DNA from 2 places in the Butyricicoccus porcorum genome. Region 2 is predicted to be linked to the other one. Evidence: predicted binding sites of a transcription regulator. Region 2 holds the regulator's gene; the other holds the start of a gene.
The links. Region 2 encodes Rex, which represses fermentation and respiration genes when NADH is low (regulators of the CRP and FNR family bind a similar motif). Its sites were predicted from a motif close to ATTGTTAANNNNTTAACAAT; they were not measured.
Positions count from the first base shown of each region.

Region 1: the regulator Rex is predicted to act here: its motif matches at 1,721-1,740, upstream of ACLM7Z_RS05675 (acetyl-CoA C-acetyltransferase).

Region 1 covers NZ_CP178353.1:1,185,860-1,189,268, forward strand. Annotated here, with positions in the region: gene ACLM7Z_RS05670 (enoyl-CoA hydratase-related protein) at 1-277, opposite strand, end outside; gene ACLM7Z_RS05675 (acetyl-CoA C-acetyltransferase) at 374-1,561, opposite strand; gene ACLM7Z_RS05680 (acyl CoA:acetate/3-ketoacid CoA transferase) at 1,777-3,351, opposite strand.
Region 2 covers NZ_CP178353.1:1,532,414-1,535,822, reverse strand. Annotated here, with positions in the region: gene ACLM7Z_RS07485 (hypothetical protein) at 1-228, shown strand, start outside; gene ACLM7Z_RS07480 (hypothetical protein) at 265-771, opposite strand; gene ACLM7Z_RS07475 (DUF2614 family zinc ribbon-containing protein) at 1,018-1,332, opposite strand; gene ACLM7Z_RS07470 (hypothetical protein) at 1,431-1,574, opposite strand; gene ACLM7Z_RS07465 (redox-sensing transcriptional repressor Rex) at 1,711-2,364, opposite strand; gene ACLM7Z_RS07460 (NADP-dependent isocitrate dehydrogenase) at 2,393-3,409, opposite strand, start outside.

The DNA.
Region 1 (3,409 bases), 350 kb from region 2:
TGGAGTCGTTGCCGAATGCTTTGCCTTCTGCAACGGTCATGGTGGACATCTGGGAGATGTCAGCGCCTGCTACGAAGGACTGAACGGTCTTGCCCTTCTTGTTGACACGGGAGGAACCGGTCAGGACAACGGCATAAACGTCTTCCATCGCTGCAACGGAGTCGAATGCCTCCTCCAGCTGTGCATACATGTCGGTGCTCAGGGCGTTCATTGCCTGCATATGATCGATGGTAACAACTGCTACGTTACCCTTTTTCTCTACCTTTACGTCAGTCATTGGTAAAAGATCTCCTTTTATGTCTGTGTCACGGGAGGAGGGGAAGACGGATGCTCCGCCTTCCCGCTCTCGAAAATGTCGTGGAATGTATAATGCTTACTTGCAGAGCTCGTCGCGCTCGAGGATGATTGCTTCGCCCATGCCGCCGCCGATGCACATGGTAGCCAGGCCGATGGTAGCATCGCGCTTAATCATTTCGTACAGCAGGGTGGTGGAGATACGGCAGCCTGCTGCGCCGATCGGATGGCCCAGAGCGATTGCGCCGCCGTTTACATTGACCTTGTCCATGTCGAAGCCAAGGGTGTTGTTGACTGCGCAAGCCTGTGCTGCGAATGCTTCGTTGGACTCGATCAGGTCGAGATCAGCAACGGTGAGGCCAGCGCGGGACAGTGCCTGACGGGTGGACTCGATCGGGCCGATGCCCATGATGGACGGATCGCAGCCGACAGAACCGTAGGAACGGATCTTCGCCATCGGCTTCAAGCCGTGTGCCTTTACGAAGTCCTCAGAAGCGATAATCATGCAAGCGCCTGCATCGTTGATGCCGGAAGCGTTGCCTGCGGTTACCGTGCCGTCCTTCTTGAATGCCGGGCGCAGACCAGCGAGGGTCTCCATCGTCGTGCCCTCACGCGGATGCTCGTCGGTGTCGAACAGGAAGGTCTTCTTCTTCTGCTTTACTTCTACCGGAACGATCTCGTCCTTGAACTTGCCAGCCTTGATTGCTGCAACAGCCTTTGCCTGGGAAGCGCAAGCCAGCTCGTCCTGCATCTCACGGGTGATGCCGTACTGCTCTGCAACGTTTTCCGCAGTGATGCCCATGTGGTAGCCGTTGAAGATATCCCAAACGCCGTCGTGTACCATCAGGTCGACCATCTGGATGTCGTTCATACGAGCGCCCCAGCGAACCTTGTTTGCATAATACGGTGCACCGGACATGGACTCAGCGCCGCCAGCCATGATGCACTGGTCGTCGCCGGACTTGATGATCTGAGCTGCGAGGCTCATTGCGCGCATGGAGGATGCACAAACCTTATTGATGGTGATTGCCGGAGTGGTGATCGGCAGACCTGCGCCAACCATGATCTGACGGCCGATGTTCTGACCCAGACCGCCCTGGAGGACGCAGCCGGTGATGGTCTCATCGATGGCAGCAACGTCAACGCCGGACTGCTCAATCGCAGCCTTGGCAGCGGTAACGCCGAGCGTAACAGCCGGAACATCCTTCAGACTCTTGCCGTAGGAACCGATCGGGGTTCTCTTTGCACTGCAAATATACACATTCATTTGCCCTATTCTCCTTTTTCTCACTACAGGAATGGATAGTTATATAACAATAGGATAAGGGAGGATAGAGTGGTGTTTCTCCCTGAACCCTTTGCTATTGTACATCATAACGCCATATTTCACAAGTATTTTCCGCAAAAAAAGCGTGAAAAAGTTGAAAGTGTTAAAAAACTAACAATTAGATACCCATGTGTTATGCGTTATTTGATCAGCAATCAATCGTTTGCGAGGCCCATCGGCTCATCGCGGAAGATACGCTCGTCCATCAGCTTGATGGTGCCGTCTTCCTGATAAGCGATCTGCGGTACAAATTCCATCTGGTCGAGGATCTGGGTCTGCAGGTCGATGCCCGGTGCGATCTCAATCAGGGTAACGCCCTCCGGACGCAGCTCGAAGACAGCGCGCTCGGTGATGTACAGAACCGGCTGATGAACCTTGTTCGCATAGATGCCGGAGAAGGTGATGTGCTCAACTTCCTTGACGAACTTCTTCTTTTCGCCTTCCTGCACGATTTCGATCTTGCCGTCGCCGACCTTGACCTTCAGGCCCTTTGCGGTGAAGGTGCCACAGTAGCAGACCTTCTTTGCGTTCTGGGTGATGTCGATGAAGCCGCCGCAGCCTGCCAGACGGGTGCCGAACTTGGATACGTTCAGGTCACCGTTCGGAGCGGTTTCAGCCAGACCGAGGAATGCGATATCCAGGCCGCCGCCCTGATAGAAGTCGAACTGTACGTTGTGCTCCAGAATGGCTTCTGCGTTGGAGCACGCGCCGAACTGCGGGCCAGCCAGCGGGATGCCGCCGATCGGGCCAGCCTCTACGGTCAGGGTCATCTTATCCGCGATACCTTCTTCAGCCGCAACATTGGAAATCTGCTCCGGCATACCGGTGCCGAGGTTGACGATTGCATCGTTCGGCAGCTCCATAGCAGCACGGCGCGCAACAACCTTGCGCTGATTCAGCGGAATGGTCGGGATGGAATCCAGCGGGATGGTGTACTCGCCGGCAGCGGAGCCGTCGTACGGTACGCCGATGCACTGCATGTTGTCCTCTTCGGTACCGATGACAACGGCGTCAACGTAGATGCCCGGAATCTTGACCAGCTTCGGATCGAGGGAACCGGCAGCTACAATCTTCTCAACCTGAACGATAACCTTACCGCCGCTGTTCTTGCAGGCCTGAGCCATGGCGGTGACGTCCAGCGGGCCAACTTCTCTGTGTACGGTGCAGTTGCCGCGCTCGTCGCAGTAGGAAGCACGCAGCAGGACAACGTCGATCGGGAAGGTCTTGTAGAGCAGGCGCTCCTGGCCTTCGATCTCGATCAGCTTGACGAGGTCTTCCTTGGTGCAGTCGTTCAGCTTGCCGCCGCCGTTGCGCGGGTCAGCGAAGGTATACAGGCCGACATGAGTGATGGTGCCGAGATTATGTGCAGCGATATCGCGGTACATATGGGTGATAACACCCTGCGGCAGGTTATAAGCTTCGATCTTGTTCTCAAGAGCGAGTGCGCCCAGTCCGGGGGCACGATCCCAGTGGCCGCCGACAACGCGCTTGACCATGCCTTCATGTGCGAAGTGGTCGCCGCCGGAGCCCGGGGTACCGCGCCAGCCCTGGCCAGCTGCATAGAACAGGGTAACGTCCTTCGGATGGCCGGTCTCTACGAAACGCTTTTCAACAGCCTTGGACAGAGTCTCCGGGCATGCACAGCTTACGAAGCCGGAAGTTGCGACGGTATCACCATCGTTGATGAGCAGAGCCGCCTCTTCCGGAGTCAGAATCTTTACTTTTCTCATTGGTATCATCCTTTCTCTCTGTTTTGATATCCAGAAAAAGTATTTTGTGATAAAACGT
Region 2 (3,409 bases):
CAAAAGCTGCTGCACCGCACCGGTTCCACAGTTTTTTTCTCCCGCGAGCTGTGCGCAAAATATTTCACCTATTCCGACGGAGACCATGCACATTTCGTCCTGTTCGACGACGCGGATACGCTGCGCACCAAGGCGCGCCTGCTGCGCGGCCTGGGCGTCTCCCGCCTGCTGGCGGTATATCCCGACGCCTGTCGCATGGGGCTTCTGACCCCTGTACAAAAAAGATGACCGCAGGTCGTGTTACCTGCGGTCTGAGGAAAAAGATCAGTGATTGTTGGGGAACAGCTTTCCGAACAGCCAGTGCGTGAACGGCGCTGCCGCAAACATGTTCCAGAAAAACGCCATCGGGAAATTTTTCAGGAATGTGCCGACCCAAATGGCGGGCAACTGAACAATCGGCGCACCGCCGAGAATGAGATTGAACAAAATGGATGCAACCATGCTCATGGTCGGGCACATCACAGCGACCGTACCTGCCTGCCGCATCAGCTGACAGAAATACGGGTTGTCTGTCTCCGGATTGCAGTGGCGTGCCATAAACCGGGCGCCCAGTCGATTGCCCCACAGATTGGAAAACAGAAAGACGAACACGCCCATGTACAGCGCTTCCTTAAACGCCTCCCAGAACACGATGTCGGTCATGTTGCTGAATCCGCCCGCCGACAGGTTAAAGCCCATCTTGATAGCGATGTTGTAGACCTCCATGCCGTATGCCATCGCATACGACATAATCAGCCCGAAAATGATGCCCTGTGTCTTTGTCTTCGGCATATGTATCTCCTCCTGCGCACAATGCGCAATATAATGTGAATCCCCGCCTTGCATGCAAAGAAAAAAGCGCATAATATCCGAACTCGGATATTACACGCTTTGCGATAACCAAATACATCTTTGTGCTACACGGTATCTTTATTTTCGCACATGCTGTGGCAAAAAGTCAAGGAACATTTTTTGCAGGAGTACAAAAAAATGCGGTACAGCCGAAGCCATACCGCATTTTCCGTTTTCAGAAGTGCCTTACCAGACCTGATTTCCCTTGCTGTCCATAAACGAACGTTTGCAGTACCGGCATTCGAGCACCGGGCCGATCAGCGGCAGCGGCTTATGGCAGTTCGGGCAGCGCCATTTGACCATGTTGATGGCATAAAATACAACCACACAGAGAATGGCAGCATAGCCCAGACGGTTTGCAATCAGGTTGTTTGCATCCTGCGTTGCAAAACAGATCACGCATGAGATGACGATCATGGCAATTCCTGCCATCAGCACATAAAATGCGATGCGGTGCCACTTGCGGTACGGTTTTTCTTCACGGAACGGCGTTTTTGCCATATATGATCTCTCCTGTTACTTTTTTCTTTTTATTTTAACACATTCCCCCACGGGATGCAACGCCATGCGCTGCCATCCGCGTGAAAAACGGAAATCTCTTAGCAGCAGTCACAGGAATTGCCGCCATTGCAGCCGCCATTGCCGCCCCAGCCGAACGAACCGCCGCCGCAGCAGAAGATCAGGATCAGGATGATAATCCAGCAGCAGTCAAAACCGCCGAAGCCACACGAATTGTTGCACATAACAAATTCCTCCTGTTTCATAATTTCATTCTCATAGTATTGGGTGGACAGGCCGGAGGTGCAGGCAAAGCGAAGTTTTTTCCAAAAAGATCAGCCCGCCCCGCCAAAGCGGAACGGGCTGTATCTGTTTCCCGTGTTATTCGCCGAACTCAAACGGATCCGTCGCCTTCATGTGATAACACAGCTTCATCAGTGAATCGGAAAAATGCACATTTTCCACCGGAACGCCGAGATGATCCTGACGCAGCGACACATTGGAGAAATTCCAGATGCCGCGCACACCACAGCGCACCAGGCGCTCGGAGACCAACTGTGCCTGGTCGGCCGGAACGCACAGCACCGCGATATCCGGACGCTCACGCTCACAGAACAGCTCCAGGTCATGCAGCGCATGCACCGGAATGCCGCGGAAATCGCGGCCAATGACCTCCGCAGCTGTGTCAAATGCTGCAATTGGGCGGACGCCGCAGAAAGAAAAGTCAAAATTGCGAAGCAGGGCGCGGCCGAGATTGCCCACCCCCAGCAGGATGGCGCGCTGACTGCCGGCGACGCCGAGAATGCGTTCCAGCTCGACAATCAGCTTGTCCACACTGTATCCGTAGCCCTGCTGACCGAAGCCACCGAAGCAGCTCAGATCCTGCCGGATCTGCGACGCAGTCAAATCCATCTGCGCTGCCAGATCCTTGGACGAAATTCGTCCGACTCCTTCATTTGCCAGCTGGCGAAGTGTGCGGTAATAGCGCGGCAGACGGCTTATGACTGCCTTGGATACATGCTTTGCGTTTTCCACGGATAATCCTCCTGAGTTCCTTTATTAATCAAAGGGAGGCTTCCAGAGTTTCACGAACAGCCTTGATGAAGCCTTCCGTATTGAGTGGGGTGACATCCTCGAGCGTGGTAATCAGCGCGAGGTCTTTTGTCATCTTACCAGATTCTACGGTGTCAATGCAAGCCTTTTCGAGCTTGTCAGCAAATGCAGACAATTCCGGCAGGCCGTCCAGCTCGCCGCGCTTGCGCAGTGCGCCCGTCCAGGCAAAGATGGTTGCGATGGAATTGGTCGAGGTTTCCTCGCCCTTCAGGTGCTTGTAATAATGGCGCTGTACGGTGCCATGCGCTGCCTCATATTCATAGACGCCCTTCGGGGAAACCAGAACAGAGGTCATCATGGACAGGGAGCCGTATGCAGTTGCGAGCATGTCGCTCATGACGTCGCCGTCGTAGTTCTTGCACGCCCAGATGTAGCCGCCGTTGGAGCGAATGACGCGGGCAACGGCATCGTCGATCAGAGTGTAGAAATATTCCAGACCGAGCTCCTCGAACTTCTCCTTGTACTCGGTGTCATAGATTTCCTGGAAGATGTCCTTAAACGTGTGGTCATACTTCTTGGAAATGGTGTCCTTGGTTGCAAACCACAGATTCTGCTTTGTATCAACTGCAAAGTTGAAACAGCTTCTCGCAAAGCTCTCGATGGAGGAGGTCAGGTTGTGCATGCCCTGTACAATGCCGGAGCCTGCAAAGTTGTGTACCAGCTCGCGGGTCTCGCTGCCATCTTCAGCGGTATAAACCAGCTCAACTTTGCCCGGGCCCGGAATCTTCATCTCAGAGCCCTTGTATACGTCGCCGTAAGCATGACGTGCAATCGTAATCGGCTTAACCCAGTTCTTGACATACGGTTCAATGCCCTTGACCAGAATCGGCGCACGGAACACAGTGCCGTCGAGGATGGCGCGGATGGTGCCGTTCGGGCTCTTCCACATCTCCTTCAGGTTATACTCGTCCATGCGTGCCGCATTCGGCGTGATGGTTGCACACTTGACGGAAACGCCGTACTTCTT